3 regions of the Methylosinus trichosporium OB3b genome follow, and region 2 is predicted to be linked to each of the others. Evidence: riboswitches for the same ligand, from Rfam matches in the RefSeq annotation. Region 2 holds a riboswitch; each other region holds the start of a gene.
What was found. A riboswitch is a leader RNA that binds a small molecule or an ion and turns the genes downstream of it on or off. The one in region 2 is predicted to bind cobalamin.
Positions count from the first base shown of each region.

Region 1: another riboswitch for cobalamin. It lies ahead of CQW49_RS10010 (TonB-dependent receptor plug domain-containing protein); the one in region 2 lies ahead of CQW49_RS09605 (hypothetical protein).
Region 3: another riboswitch for cobalamin. It lies ahead of cobW (cobalamin biosynthesis protein CobW); the one in region 2 lies ahead of CQW49_RS09605 (hypothetical protein).

Region 1 covers NZ_CP023737.1:2,086,516-2,091,713, reverse strand. The annotation lists gene CQW49_RS10020 (GNAT family N-acetyltransferase) at 1-395, shown strand, start outside; gene CQW49_RS10015 (WecB/TagA/CpsF family glycosyltransferase) at 790-1,572, shown strand; cobalamin riboswitch at 1,729-1,930, shown strand; gene CQW49_RS10010 (TonB-dependent receptor plug domain-containing protein) at 2,033-4,051, shown strand; gene CQW49_RS10005 (hypothetical protein) at 4,280-4,804, shown strand; gene CQW49_RS10000 (hypothetical protein) at 4,795-5,198, opposite strand, start outside.
Region 2 covers NZ_CP023737.1:1,979,269-1,984,466, forward strand. The annotation lists gene CQW49_RS09595 (efflux RND transporter periplasmic adaptor subunit) at 1-696, opposite strand, end outside; cobalamin riboswitch at 1,340-1,556, shown strand; gene CQW49_RS09605 (hypothetical protein) at 1,664-2,590, shown strand; gene CQW49_RS25095 (hypothetical protein) at 2,656-2,868, shown strand; partial or broken gene CQW49_RS09610 (precorrin-8X methylmutase) at 2,865-3,491, shown strand; partial or broken gene cobI (precorrin-2 C(20)-methyltransferase) at 3,491-4,221, shown strand; partial or broken gene cobJ (precorrin-3B C(17)-methyltransferase) at 4,218-4,946, shown strand; gene CQW49_RS09625 (precorrin-6A/cobalt-precorrin-6A reductase) at 5,014-5,198, opposite strand, start outside.
Region 3 covers NZ_CP023737.1:3,766,077-3,771,274, forward strand. The annotation lists gene CQW49_RS17885 (histidine phosphatase family protein) at 1-235, shown strand, start outside; partial or broken gene CQW49_RS17890 (ABC transporter ATP-binding protein) at 166-870, opposite strand; gene CQW49_RS17895 (FecCD family ABC transporter permease) at 936-1,958, opposite strand; cobalamin riboswitch at 2,071-2,280, shown strand; gene cobW (cobalamin biosynthesis protein CobW) at 2,387-3,421, shown strand; gene cobN (cobaltochelatase subunit CobN) at 3,421-5,198, shown strand, end outside.

The DNA.
Region 1 (5,198 bases), 110 kb from region 2:
AGATGGCGCGCGACGACGCCTATTCCTATTTCGTGTTCCGCGCCGCCGACGATGAGCTGGTCGGCGGGCTGACGCTCGGCCATGTGCGGCGCGGGGTCTCGCAGGCGGCGACGCTCGGCTATTGGATGGGCGAGCCCTATGCCGGCAAGGGTTATATGTCCCGCGCGGTGCGGGCCGCGCTCGACTACGCTTTCACGCGCCAGCGCTTGCATCGCATCGAGGCCGCCTGCCTGCCCACCAACGCGCCCTCGATCCGCCTGCTGGAGCGCAACGGCTTCAAGCAGGAGGGGTTTGCGCGCGCCTATCTGAACATCAATGGGCAATGGCGCGACCATCTGCTGTTCGCGCGTCTCGACAGCGATTCCCTGCCGCCGGGTCGTCCCGGCGCAGGCTGACCGGCGCCGTCTCGAATCCGCACGGCGCCGCTCGAGCGGGGCCCGCTGCGTCATTAGCCGACTCTCGACGCGCGCTCCTTCTCCCACTCGTGGGAGAAGATGGCCCCGCGAAGCGGGGTCGGATGAGGGCGCCGGCAGTTTCTCTGAATCTTGCAGCTCTGTTTCTTGAATTCGAAGCAGTTTTTGAATTCGAAGTCGTTTTTCAGTGAGGGCCCTCATCCGACCCTCGCGAAGGCGAGGGCCACCTTCTCCCGCCCTGCGGGAGAAGGGTGCGCCCATTTCTGCGACGCGACTCGTTTCTTCCGCGCGTCTGGCGCGATTCTTTCAGCCGACCCTGCAAGTCACGGGTGCGCGTCCCGCAACAGGACGCGCCAGCGTAGCAAGGGTCGCGTGCATGGAGTCGAAGGATCGAGGGCGTCCGTTCGGGGCGGTGGAGACCATCATGGTCGGCGGCGCGCAGGTGGCGCGTCTCGACCTCGAGCAGACGGCCCGGCTGATGATCGAGACCGCGCGCGGGCCGGCGCCGGAGGGCGCGCCGCTGTTCCTGACCTCGGTCAATGGCGAGGCGCTGGCGCGCCGCGACGCCGATCCCGATTTCGCCGCGCTGATCGACGGCGCCGATCTCGTCAACGCCGACGGCCAGCCGCTGGTGGTCGCCTCGCGGCTGCTGGCGCGCAACGCGCTTCCGGAGCGCGTCGCGACGACCGATCTCTATCCGCTCGTCGCCGGCAAGGCCGAGGGGGAGGGCGTCAGCTTCTATCTGCTCGGCGCCAGCGAGGAGTCCAATCGCGGGACCTTTCAAGCGACGAAGCGGCGTTTCCCGCGGCTCGACATTCGCGGTCGCTGCCATGGCTTTCTGACCGGAGCGGCGCTCGAGCGCAAGGTCGAGGAGATCGACGCGCTCGCGCCCGACATTCTGTGGCTGGCGCTCGGCGTGCCGCGCGAGCAGGAATTCGTGCGCCATTGGCGTCATCGCCTTCGCAACGTCAAAATGATCAAGACATCTGGCGGCCTGTTCGACTTCATGGCCGGGGCCAAGAAGCGGGCGCCGCTGTGGATGCAGCAGGCGGGGCTCGAATGGGCGTTTCGTCTGGCGCTGGAGCCGCGCCGCCTGCTGCGCCGCTATGCGACGACCAATCCCGTCGCGCTGATGCTGCTGATGCGCCATACGCGCTGAGGCGCAAGAGTTTCCGCCCGGCTGCGTCCGAGGCGGGAGACCAGGGCCGACAAAGTACCGCGTATCGGCTTTGGGTCCCCGGCGCGCGTCTCCGCTCGCGCCGGGGACGGCCCTGAGCGCCGCCCCGGCGCACGCTTGACTCGGCCACAGTCTCGCCTATGACTCCCCCTCGATGGTTCCCCATGTGGGATTGAATGGGAATGCGGTGAGCGTCGGCGGCGGCGCGATTCCGCGGCTGCCCCCGCAACTGTGAGCGGATAGCCGAAGACCGAAAGCCACTGGCGCGCAAGCTCCGGGAAGGCGGTCCGACCGGCGATGACCCGCGAGCCAGGAGACCTGCCATCATTCGTGGTCACGCGCGAGAGCGTCGGGCGGGGTGCACCGATGCGGCCGAGATCCGTTCGACGAACGGGTCGAGACCTTCGCAGTGACGGCCCACGTCCGCTGCGAGGCGATTGTCATGTCTTTTCCACTTTCGAGGTCCGCCGTTCTCGGCGCGCCGCTCTTCTCCGCGTCCCTGCTCGTCATCCTTCCCGCTCTCTCTTTCGCCCAGGAGGCGCTGCCGAGCCTAGAGATCGGCGCCGCCACCGTCGTCTCCGCCGATCGCGTCGAGGAGCCGGCGTCGCGCGCGGCCTCCGCCATCACCGTCGTTTCGGGCAAGGAGGTCGAGAAGCGCGGCGCGACGGGCCTGCTCGAGGTTCTGCGCGGAACGCCCGGCCTCGATCTCTATTCCTCCGGCGGCGTCGGCACGCAGAGCTTCGTCTATCTGCGTGGCGCGACGCCCGGCCAGACGCTCGTGCTCATCGACGGCGTGCGCATCGGCGATCCGTCCTCGACCGACGGCTCGGTCGATTTCGGCGCGCTCGTCGCCACCGATATCGAGAGGATCGAGGTGCTGCGCGGGCCGCAATCGGCGCTCTATGGCTCCAACGCCATGGGCGGCGTCATCGACATCATCACCCGCAAGGGCGAAGGCAAGCTCAAGGGCTCCGTCACTTTCGAAGGCGGCTCCTATGGAACGATTCACACGCGCGCCAGCGTTTCGGGCAGCGAGGGCGCGCTCTGGTACGCCTTCGCCGTCGACGCGCTGCATGTTGATGGATTTCCGCGTTATGGCTATCGCATCACGCGGCCGCTCACCATCGGCGACGGGGTGACGCCGCTGCCGGCCGCGCCCTCCGACAGTCCGACCAACAAGGGCGGCGCCAGCGCGCGGCTCGGCTATCGCATCTCCGAGGATCTGTCGGTCGAGGCTTCTTTCATCGGTTATGACAATTCGATCCGCTTCGCCAATACATTCGCCTTCACGCCGGCGGATGTGTTCGACAATGAGAACCATTCGCATTCGTCCTTCGGACAGGGCCATGTGCGTATCGACGCCGATCTCTTCGAGCGCCGGCTGCATAATCGGCTCGTGCTGTTCGGCAATGTGATCGATCGCGACATCTGGCAGACCAGCGCCTGCTTCGATGCGAGCTTTTCCTCCTTCGATTGCCGAACGGGAATGCGCGGCGCGCGCCGCGGGCTCGAATATCAGGGCGATCTGAAGCTCGACGCTCTGGGGCTGCTCACATTCGGCGCGCGACTCCAGACCGAGACGGTGCATACTTCGCAGGATCCGGCGCCGGTGGGGAGCTTCACGCCGATCGACGCCGCGCAGACGACTCATTCGGGCTTCGCCCAGCACAAGTTCACTGTGTTCGATCGTCTCGATCTCTCCTATGGCGGCCGTATCGACGCCGTCGCCGGCAATCACACATTCGGCACATGGCGTACGACCGCCGCCTATCGTCTCGAGGAAACCGGAACGAAATTCAAGGCCAGCGCCGGAACCGGCGCGCGCATCGCCTCGCTCTATCAGCTCTTCAGCCAATATGGCGATCCGCGCCTGCAGCCGGAGACGAGCCTCGGATATGATTTCGGATTCGACCAGACGCTCTTCGAGGATCGTGTGTTCACGTCGCTGAGCCTGTTCGAGAATGATTTTCGCCAGCTCATCGACTATGGCTCGGCGCCGACCTGCACGGCGACGCAAGTGTACGGCTGCTATTACAATGTCGGCAAGGCGAAGACGCGCGGAATCGAATTTTCCGGCGAGGCCGCGCTCGTGCCGAACGAATGGCGCCTGAAGGCGAGCTACACGCATCTCGTCGCGCAAGATCTCGTCAAGAATGTCGGCCTGTTTCGGCGCCCGCGCGACAAGGGCATGGCCGCGCTCGTCTATTCGGGCTTTCCCGGCCTCGAGCTCGAGGCGCGGCTCAATGTCGTCGGTCCTCGCATCGACAACGATTTGATCAACTCGCGGCGCGTGACGCTGTCGAGCTATGCGCGGCTCGATCTCTTCGCCGATTACAAGGTGAACGAGCTCTTGTCCGTCTTTGCGCGCATCGAAAACCTCAATGATGCGCGTTATGAGGAAATCTATAATTACGGAACCGCCGGACGCTCCGCCTATGGCGGAATCAGGATGAAATGGTGAGGGTGCTCCGACATGACGCGAGTGCGTCATTGTGAGCGCAGCGAAGCAATCCAGGGCCACGGGGCGGGCTCTGGATTGCTTCGTCGCTGTGCTCCTCGCAATGAGGCCCCGACGTGTGATTCAGCTGATTTGACGAGGGTGAAAGAGCGAGCCTTCAGGCTCGCTCTCGACGCCGATGAATTCGATGACGCGGGGCAGTAGAACCATGACGCAAAGAGGAGACTTCGGATGACGCTTTCTCTCGATCGGTCCGGCGGCCGCGCACTCGCCTGGCTCGCCGCCTTCATCGCCGTCGGCGCCTTCGCCGGCTTCGGGGTCGCTTGCGCGGCGCCTTTCGCGGCTTTTGCGGCAGTCGCGGCGATCGCCAATCCGCGTGGCGCGGCGCTGACGCTGACCGCCTCGGCCTGGCTCGTCAATCAGATCATCGGCTTTGCTTTTCTGCATTATCCGACCGATCCGGCGACGCTCGGCTGGGGCGTCGCGCTGCTCGTTGTGGCGCTGCTCGCCTGCGAGACCGCGCGTCTCGTCGCGCCGCGCGCCGGCGCCGTCGCGGCTTTCGTCGCCGGCTTCGGCGCTTATGAGGGCGCGCTCTATCTCGCCACGGTCGCCACCGGCGGCGTCACCACGCATTATGCGCCGGAGAGCGTCGCGCGCCTCTTCGCCATCAATGCGGCCGCCTTCGCCGCGCTGCTCGCCGCCGGCAAGATTGCTTCGCTGATCGCGACGCGGCGCGCGCGTCGCGCCTATAGCTGAGCGAATCGTTTCGCGAGCGCGAGGCTCGCGGCGACGAGGCGGCGCTCCTTCAGCAGGCGCGTCGCGCGCTCCTCGATCACGGCCGCCGCGGCGCGATCCGCGTCGGCGACATCGCCCATTCGCGGCAGCTCGACCGACGTGAGCGCGGCGAGCTGCGCAATATCTTCGTCGACGAGCGCGGCGAGGCGCGCGCGCCGCTCGCCTTCGACGCGCAGCCGATCATCGGCGCGTCGCGGCGTCTTCGCGAGCGAGCGCAGAATCGCGGCGCGCGCCAGCGTCAGCAGCAAATGCCGAGCATAGCCGCGGCGCGGAAAAGCCTCGCGGTCGCCGATGATCTCATTGACGCGGCGCATCGCCTCGAGCGCGCTCGCGCCGGGGTCGGCGTTGATGCGCT
Region 2 (5,198 bases):
GGTGACGATCGCGAGCACGGAGCCGTCGATCGGCGCGGTGATGCGCGTATAGCCGAGATTGACGCGAGCCGCCTCGATCGCGACCTCGGCCTCGATGATCTGGGCGTCGAGTTGAGCGATTTGCGCCCGCGTCGTCCTCACATTCGCTTCCGCGGAATCATAGTCGGCTCGCGAGCTCGCCTTCTGGGCCAGCGTCGCCTTCTGGCGCGTGAAATTGGCCTCGGCGAGCATGAGCGACGCCTCCTTTTCCTCACGCTGAGCGCGGGTGCTCCGCAGCGCCGCCTCGCTCGTGCGCAGCGCGTTGCGCTGGGTCACGGAATCGATCTCGGCGATGAGCTCGCCGGCCTCGACCCTTTGGCCCAGCGCGACCTTCAACGACACCACGCGACCAGACATCTGCGCGCCGACGGCGACCAGCTTCACCGGCTTCAATGTGCCGGTCGCCAACACGGTCCGTTCGATGTCGCCGATAACGGCCGGCGCCGTCACCAGATTAGCGTCGGGTTGCGGCGACAGTTTCGCCTTCAGCGCCCAGCCGATCGCGAGCACCGCCAGAATCGCGCCGATCAGCAGCCGGCGCGGCGCAGATCGACCGGACGGCGCCGGCGCGAGCCGCGGCCGATCGCGCTCTCGCCCCGGCAGCAGGTCGACTCGGGCCGCGTCCTGTGCTGTCGGCATATCTTTCATCATCTGCATGGCGAGCGCTCGCTGCGGAGGGCGACCAGACATGTTTGACCCGTGCTCATCAAAATGCTCCTGGAAGATGCGGGCCGGCGCCGAACGCAGCGCTCGTGAGCAAAGCAGTGACGCACCCGTTGTCGACGGTAGATTTCATCGGGACCTCGACGATGAAGCGCATCCGAACCAATTTGATCGGAGAGAACTCTTTCGTTCTTTCGTCGGAGTGAGCGAATTCTGATCGCTGGGACGATTCCGCGTTCGAACGAAAGGCGCTATTGACCAGCAGCAAACGACGCGCCCACATCTGATCAATTCGGAGGCAACCCAATCCTGCGGCGACTGCTCCTATCAACCCCGACTCGAACGCATCCTAGGCGGGAATTCGGGCTTGCCGCGCCGAAAGTGGTAAACTCGGCGCGTTTCCGAATAGTGTCGCTTCCGTTATCGACAATTGGCTGAAGTCGCCGCTGTCGAGTTCGCCCGGCAATCGTTCGCTCCACGCCAAAAAGCTCTTTGCGCTTCGACGGCGGAACTTTGACCTCGAACGTCGGCGCGCCGCTGCTCGGTGAAGTTCTGCGCGCAGCAGCTCTGCATGGTTCAGGGGAGGCTCGTCGCGCCCCGTGCGCGGTCCTGTCTTGACAGGACCGCGGTCGGGCGCGTCTATTCGCCGGGCGCTGGTTCCTGTCTTGCGACAGGCGAAGAGGGAAGGCGACGGATTGCCCGAAAGGCAGCCCGAGCGCAGCCGCCCCCCGCGACCGTGAACGGAGAGGTCCTCCGACGCCACTGGCCGACAAGGCTGGGAAGGTGGAGGACCGAGGTGGATTGCGATCCCCAGATCCGTGAGCCGGGAGACCTGCCAGCGCATGACGACGGGCGGACGGGGCGCGCCGCAACCGATCGAGCCGGCTTGCGTTCGCCCTTCGCACAGAGGTCGACGACAATCGGTTTCGGCTGGCCGCCTCATGAGAGATGAGGGCCGGCTTTGATCCAGACCTATTCGGACGAGCGAGCGGAAACGCCGCAGCGCGCGCATCCGCGTCCCGGCGCGCCGCAGGTCCGCGGCTGGTGCCCCGGAGCCTTGCGGCCGATGGCCTCGGGCGACGGTCTCGTCCTGCGCGTCAGGCCACGGCTGGGACGGATAGCCGGCGAGCAGCTCATCGGGATCGCTTCGGCCGCGCAATGGTTCGGCGACGGAGAGATCCACCTCACCAACAGAGCCAATCTGCAAATCCGCGGCGTCGCCGAAGCCGATCACGGCGCCCTTCTCGCCATGCTCGGCCGTCTCGGCCTCGTCGATTTGGACGAGCGCGCCGAGCGGCGGCGCAACATCATCGTGACGCCGTTCCCGGACGAGGCGGGGGAGACGGAGCGGATCGCCGCCGCAATGACCGCGGCGCTCGCCGATCTCCCGCCGCTTCCGGCAAAATTCGGCTTCGCCGTGGACACGGGAGCGGTCCGGCGACTCGCCCAGACGTCGGCCGATATCCGCATCGAGCGCGCGGCCGATGGCGGGATCATCCTGCGCGCGGATGGCGCGCCGAAGGGCCAACGGGTTCGAACGGATGCGGCGGCAGGAGCGGCGGTCGAGCTGGCGCGCTGGTTTCTGGCCGCTGGCGGCGTCGCGGCGGGTCGCGGACGCATGGCGGCTCTCGTCCGCCGCATAGGGCCGCCGGTTGGTCGGGATCACGCCGAACCGCGCCGGCGGCGGAAGCTCCCACGCCCGGACCGGTCCCGGACGGCTATCTCGTCGGCTTCCCGTTCGGCGCGGCGCCGGCGGCGGCGCTGCAGGCGCTGGGCCGCCTCGGCGATGTCCGCGTCACGCCCTGGCGAATGCTCGCGGTGGAGACGAGCCTCGCCCCGCCGGCGCTCGAAGGCGTCCTGCTCGCGGCCGATCCTGTTCTGCAGGTGAGCGCGTGTTCCGGCGCGCCATTTTGCCCGCAAGCCGCAGGACCGACGCGGGACCTCGCCCGCGCATTGGCGCCCGCTGTCCCGGTGGGGGCGCATCTTCACGTCGCCGGCTGCGCGAAGGGCTGCGCCCATGCGGCGCCCGCCGATCTCACCATCGTCGCGACGCCGCGCGGCTATGACCTCGTCGTGCGCGGCGCCGCGGCCGACGGGCCGCGCATCCGCGATCTGCGCCCGGCCGATTTCGCCGATGGCGCGCTGTTCGAAGAGGCTCTCGCGTGAAGCGCTATGAAACAGATGGCGCAGCGATCTATCGTCGCTCCTTCGCCATCATCCGCTCCGAAGCCGATCTCGCCCGCTTCTCCGCGGAGGAGGAGCCGATCGTGGTTCGGATGATTCACGCCGCCGGGCTGGTCGGGCTCGAAGCCGGCGTGCGCTTCGGCCCGGGCTTCGTCGCCGCGGCGCGCGCGCGCTGGAAGCAGGCGCGCCCATATTGTGCGACGCCCGCATGGTGGCGAGGGCGTCACCCGCGCCCGTCTGCCGGCCCGCAACGAGGTTCTCTGCACGCTCGCCGATCCTTCCGTGCCGGATCTCGCCGCAAGGCTCGGCGACACCCGTTCCGCGGCCGCGGTGGAGCTGTGGCGTCCCCGTCTCGCGGGGCCGTGATCGCCATCGGCAACGCCCCGACGGCGCTGTTCCGCCTTCTCGACATTCTCGCCGAGCCGGGAGCGCCGCGGCCGGCGGCCATCATCGGCTGCCCGGTCGGCTTCGTCGGCGCGGCCGAATCGAAGGACGAGCTGATGGCCGCGCCGCCGGCCCCGGCGCTAACCGTGCTCGGCCGCCTCGGCGGCTCGGCGATCACCGTCGCGGCGCTCAACGCGCTCGCCAGCCGGAGCGAGATCTGATGGGTCGCATCATCTGCGCCGGGCTCGGCCCCGGCGATCCCGATCTTCTCAGCGTGAAGGCCGATCGGGCGGTCCGCGGCGCGCGCCAGCTGGCTTTTTTCCGCAAGGCCGGACGGCCCGGACAGGCGCGGCGGATCGTCGAGGGACTGCTCGCGCCCGATGTGGTCGAGCATGCGATGGAATATCCCGTCACCACCGAGCTTCCGTCGGACGGGCGGCCTACCAATCCCTTCTCGCGCGTTTCTACGACGGCTGGGCCGAACGGCTCGTGACGCTCGCGGAGCGGGACGACGTCGTCGTCCTCTGCGAAGGCGATCCCTTCTTCTACGGCTCCTTCATGCATCTCCACACGCGTTTGCAGGGGCGAGTGGAGATCGAGATCATCCCCGGCATTCCCGGCATGGCGGGCTGCTGGACGGCGACCGGAATCTCGATCACCTGGGCTGACGATGTGATGACCGTCCTCCCCGGCACGCTGGACGAGGACGAGCTCGTCCGCCACATGACAGCGGCCGATGCGCTGGTGGTGATGAAGACGGGCCGCAATCTCGCCCGCGTCAGGCGCGCGCTGCGGCGCGCCGGCCGGCTGGAGCGCGCATGGCTCGTCGTCCACGGCGCCATGCCCGGCGAGCGCGTCGCCCGCCTCGTCGACGTCGGCGACGACGATTGCCCTTATTTCGCGACCGTGATCGTCCATGGCGAAGAGCGCCGCCCGGAGCGGCCGAAATGACCGGCCGCCTCACTGTCGTCGGCCTCGGGCCCGGCTCGCCCGATCAGATCACGCCGGAGGTCGCGGCCGCGCTCGCCGAGGCGACCGACGTCGTCGGCTACGGCCCCTATGTCGCGCGGGCGCCGGCGCGGCCGGGCCTCGTCGTCCACGCCTCCGACAATCGCGAAGAGCTCGCCCGCGCCCGCCAAGCGATCGCGCTGACCGCGTCGGGACGCCGGGGTTCGTCATATCCTCGGGCGACCCCGGCGTCTTCGCGATGGCGGCGGCCGTGTTCGAGGCATTGGAGGAACTTGCCGATCCCGATTCGCTCGACATCGCGGTCCTCCCGGGCGTGACGGCGATGCTGGCGGCCGCGGCGCGCATCGGCGCGCCGCTCGGTCATGACTTTTGCGCGATCAACCTCTCGGACAATCTGAAGCCCTTCGCGCTCATCGAGACGCGACTCAGGGCCGGCGGGCGCCGATTTCGCGCTCGCGCTCTACAATCCCCGCTCCGCGGCGCGGCCGGACGGCTTCGGGCGGGTTCTGGCCATCCTGCGGGAGAGCTGCGGCGACGAGCGCCTCGTTATCTTCGCCCGGGCGGTGACGACGCCGGAAAGACGATCGCCACGACCACGCTCGCCGAGGCGCGCCCGAAATGGCGGATATGCGGACGATCGTCCTCGTCGGCAATTCGCAGACCGCCGCGTCGGGCGCTTCGTCTACACGCCGAGGTCGGCGCCATGACCGAGCGCCGCCATGAGGTCGGCCACATCCCGCGCGAGTTTTCGCGGCGGAACGGCCGGGCGCTCGATCATGACCACCGGCAGGCCGAGCGCGGGGCGGCGGAGAGCTTCGCCGCCGCCGCCGCGCCGCCGGCGTTCTTGGCCACGACAAGGGCGACGCCGCGCCGTTCCATCAGCGCCCGGTCGCCGGACTCCGTGAACGGCCCGCGATCGACCACGGCGATGGCGTCGGGCAGCGGCAGGACCTCCATGG
Region 3 (5,198 bases), 1.8 Mb from region 2:
CATCGCCCGCGTCGCCGGCTGGATGGAGAGCGGCGCGATCGCCGGCCCGGCGCTGGCGATCACCCATGCCGGCGTGATCCGCGCCGCGGTCATCCACGCCATCGGCGCTCCCGCCGGCTCCTTCTGGCGCATCGACGCGCCGCCTCTGTCGCTGGTCGATCTGCGTCACAACGGGCGCGGCTGGTCCTGGCGCGCCGGCGTCCATCCGGTGAGCACCGCGGGGTCGACGCGGTAGACGGCGCGCAGGCGCTCGGGCGTCAGCGCCGCGTCCGGCGCGCCGTCGGCGACGATGCGTCCCTCGTCGATCAGAATGATGCGGTCGCAGAAGCGCTGGGCGAGGCCGAGATCATGGGTCACGGCGAGGACCAGCCGGCCCTCGCGCGCGATGCGCCGCAGCGTCTCCATGATCGCCACCGCGTGATGCGGATCGAGCGAGGCGGTCGGCTCGTCGGCGAGCAGCGCGGGCGCCTCGACGGCGAGCGCTCGCGCCAGCAGCGCCCGCGCGCGCTCGCCGCCGGAGAGGCTCGTCGCCGCGCGCTCGGCGAGATGGGCGACATCGGCGGCCGCCATCGCCGCCGCGACCGCCACCTCATCGGCCGCGCCGATCCGGCCGAGCGGGCCGAGCCGCGGCAGCCGCCCGAGCTCGACGAGGCGCCGCACGCTGATCGGCCAATGCAGCGTCTGGCCCTGCGGCAGGAAGGCGAGGCGCGTCGCCCGCTCGCGCGCGCTCATGCGCGCCAGCGGCCGTCCGTCCCAGGCGATCTCTCCCGAGCGGATGGGAATGAGCCGGCAGAGCGCGCGCAGCAGCGTCGATTTTCCGGCGCCATTCGGGCCGAGCAGCCCGACGAGCGCGCCGGCGCGAGCGTCGAGATCGAGGTCGCGCAGAATAGCGGCGCCGCCGAGATCGACGCCGAGGCCGCGGACTCGAAGAGCGCTCATCGACCGGCTCCCGGAGCGTTGGGCCGCAGCAGCACGCCGATGAAGACGGGCGCGCCGATCATCGCGGTGACGACGCCGAGGCGCAGCTCGGTCGAGGTCGGAATGAGCCGCACCAGAATATCCGCGAGGCCCAGCAGCACGGCGCCGATGAGCGCGGAGGGCGCGAGGCTCCGGCTCGGCCGCTGATCGGTGAAAGGACGCGCGAGATAAGGCGCGACGAGGCCGACGAAGCCGATGGAGCCGGAGACCGCGACCGCGGCGCCGACGCCGATGGCGACGCCCGCGGCGACGAGCGCGCCGACGCGGCCGAGATCGAAGCCGAGGCTGCGCGCGGCGTCCTCGCCGAGCGCGAGCCCGTCCAGCGCGCGTGCCTGAAACAGGATCAACGCCGCGCCGGCGGCGATCAGCGGCGTCGCCAGCAGCACATGCTCGAGCGAGCGGTCGCTCAGCGAGCCGAGCAGCCAGAAGGCGATCTCGGACACGGCGAAGGGATTGGGCGCGAGATTGAGCGCCAGCGACACGCCGGCGCCGGCGAGCGCCGAAACGGCGACGCCGGCGAGGATCAGCGTCGACGGGCCTTCGCTGCGCCGCGCGATCGGCAGCAGCGCCGCGAGGCCGAGCAAGGCGCCCGCCACCGCCATCAGCGGCAGCGCCAGCGGCGCCGCTCTGGCGACGCCGAAATAGAGCGCGATCACAGCGCCGAGCGACGCCGAGCTCGAGGTTCCGATGACGGCCGGATCGGCGAGCGGATTGCGCAAGAGGCCTTGCAGCGCAGCGCCCGACAGTCCGAGCATGGCGCCGATGAGCAGCGAGAGCAGCGCGCGCGGCGCGCGGATTTGAAAGACGATGTCCCGCGCAATCTGGTCGCCGCCGCCGAGCAGCGCGGCGCCGATCTCGGCAGGGGAGAGCGGTGCGGGGCCGACGAGCACGGACAGGGCGCCGACGAGGATTGCGAGCGCGGCCAGGAACGGAACGAGCGGCGGCGCCGTGATCCGGCCGCAGGTTGGGACAGCTGCCAAAAAAACCTCGGCTTCGATAGCGAGATGACGGATAGGCGGGCGGAGGATTAGCGTCGACGCGCGGCGAGGCAAGCGGATTTTGCGAGAGCGTTTGACAGGCACGCGCGCCTCGAATACTCCCGAGGGCGATGGTCCTTCCAAATGAAGGTGAAAAGGGAACGCGGTGCGGACGATCCGTCCAAGGCCGCGGCTGCCCCCGCAACTGTAAGCGGAAAGTCCTCATCACGACGCCACTGGCGAGGGTCGCGCGCGGCCCAGCCGGGAAGGCGATGGGAACGTTCGATCCGCAAGCCAGGAGACCTGCCATCGACAACTGATCGCGGGCCGGGCGGGGCGCCTCGGCGCCGGCGGCGTCCGTTTGGTGGACGTCCGGCTTCGGATGCCGAAGCGATCGATCGCGCCCCGACGCATTGGCGGAGCGCAGGCCCGTGACCAAGATCCCGACCACAGTCATCACCGGCTTTCTCGGCTCCGGCAAGACCACGCTCATTCGTCATCTGCTGCACAACGCCGGCGGGCGGCGCCTCGCGGTGATCGTCAACGAGTTCGGCGACATCGGCGTCGACGGGGACATTCTGCGCGGCTGCGGCGCCGACGCCTGCGCGGAGGAGGACATCGTCGAGCTCGCCAATGGCTGCATCTGCTGCACCGTGGCCGATGATTTTCTGCCGACGATGACGAAGCTGCTGGAGCGGGCCGATCCGCCCGAGCATATATTGATCGAGACCAGCGGCCTCGCTCTGCCCAAGCCGCTGCTGAAAGCCTTCGCCTGGCCGGATGTGCGCACGCGCGCGACCGTCGACGGCGTGATCGTCGTCATCGACGCGGCGGCGGTGGCCGCAGGGCGTTTCGCGCCGGACGAAGCGGCGCTCGCCGCTCTGCGCGCGCAAGATCCCAATCTCGACCATGAGACGCCGCTCGAGGAATTGTTCGAGGAGCAGCTCGGATCGGCCGATCTCGTCGTGCTCAACAAGACCGATCTTCTCGACGCCGCCGAGCTCGCCGCGGTCGAGCGGGACGTGCTTGCGGCGGCGCGCGCGGGCGTGGTCGCGATGCGCGCCTGCGAGGGCCGGCTGCATCCTTCCGCTCTGCTCGGCCTCGGCCTCTCAGCCGAGGACGATCTCGACAGCCGGCCGTCGCACCATGAAGCGGAGGCGGATCATGATCACGATGATTTCACGAGCTTCGTGCTGCATGCCGGCGCGATCGAAGCCGCCGAGCCGCTCGCCGCGCGTCTTGGCGACATCCTCGCGCGCCATGACGTGCTGCGCCTCAAGGGCGTCGTCGCCGTGCGCGGCAAGCCGGCGCGGCTCATCGTGCAGGCCGTCGGACCGCGCGTCGAAACCTATTATGATCGCCGCTGGCGCGAGGACGAATCGCGCATGAGCCGCCTCGTCGTCATCGGCGAGAAGGGGTTTGCGCGCGAGAACATCGAGGCGGCGCTGATCGCGGCGCTCGTCTGATGCATCTGCTGGCGATCCAGCAGGGCCAGCTCGTTCCGGGCGACGAGGCCGTCGATCTCGGCCAGACGCCCGGCGCCATCGTCGTGCTCTCGGCCGCCGACAGCGATCTGTCCTGCCTCGCCGCGGCGGCGGCGCGTCGTCCGGCCGATGCGCCGAGCCTGCGCCTCGCCAATCCGCTCGGCCTCGCGCATCCGTTGTCGGTCGATCTCTATGTCGAGAAAATAATCGCGTCGGCGCGCTGCGTCTGCGTGCGCCTGCTCGGCGGGCGCAGCTATTGGCCTTACGGTCTCGATGAGATCGCGCGTGTCTGCCGGGAGCGCGGCGTCGCCTTCGCCGCGCTGCTCTCCGATGACGCCGACGATCCGGAATCGGAGGCGCTGTCGACAATTCCCGTCGCCGAGCGGCGGCGGCTGCTCGCTTATCTCATCGAGGGCGGCGCCGACAACGCCCGTAATTTCTTGAGCCATGCGGCGTATCTCATCGGCGCGGCGCCGATCGCGCCGCCGCCGCGGCCGATGCCGGAGGCGGGGCTCTATCGGCCGGGCGCGGGCGTCGTCGGAGTGGATGATATCGTACGGAATGGCGCGCCGGTCGCGGCGCTGGTCTTCTATCGCCATATGGTGGCGTCGGGCGCGACCGCGGCGATCGACGCGCTCTGCGACGCGTTGGCGCGCGCGGGCCTCGATCCGCTGCCGATCTTCGCGCCGAGCCTCAAGAATCCGTTCGCTCGCAGCTTGATCGCGGATCTGTTCGAGCGGCTGCGTCCCGCCGTCATTCTCAACGCCACCGCTTTCGCCGCCTCGGCGCCGGGCGAGGAGCGGCGCGGCGGACCGTTCGACGCGGCGGACGCCGCCGTGCTGCAAGCCGTGATGGCGGCGTCGAGCGAGGAGGCGTGGCGCGCCGACGCGCGCGGACTGGGCGCGCGCGATCTAGCGATGAATGTCGCGCTTCCGGAGGTCGACGGACGCATTCTCGCCGGCGCCGCCGCCTTCAAGGCGCAAACGCGCTTCGACGCGCTCACGCAATGTCCCGTGATCGAGCATGCGCCGGCGCAGGAGAATATACCGCACATCGCCGCAATGGCGGCCGGCTGGGCGCGGCTGCGCGCGGCGCCGGCGCAAGCGCGCCGCATCGCCATCATCCTCGCCAATTATCCCAATCGCGACGGCCGACTCGCCAATGGCGTCGGCCTCGACACGCCGGAAAGCGCGATCACGATTCTCGAGGCCATGGCGGCGGAAGGCTATGACGTCGCGGGTCGCCCGCAGAGCGCGCGCGCCTTGATGGACGCGCTGCTCGCGGGGCCGACCAATGCGCCGGGCGAGCGCGATGCGACCGAAGCCGTGCTGTCATTGGATGATTACGAAAGCTTCTTCGCGACGCTGCCGGAAGCAATGCGCAGCACGATCATGGAGCGCTGGGGCGCGCCGGAGCGCGATCCTTTCTTCGCGCGCGGCGGCTTTCGCCTCGCCATTCATCGCTATGGCGCCGTGGTCGTCGGCGTGCAGCCGGCGCGCGGCTACAATATCGATCCCAAGGGCAGCTATCACGATCCGGCGCTGCCGCCGCCGCATGGCTATCTCGCCTTCTACGCCTGGCTGCGGCGCGATTTCGATGCGCATGCCATCGTGCATCTCGGCAAGCATGGCAATCTCGAATGGCTGCCCGGCAAAGCGCTGGCGCTGTCCGCGTCCTGCTTTCCGCGCGCCATCGCCGGCGCGATTCCGCAGCTCTATCCGTTCATCGTCAATGATCCGGGCGAAGGTTCACAGGCCAA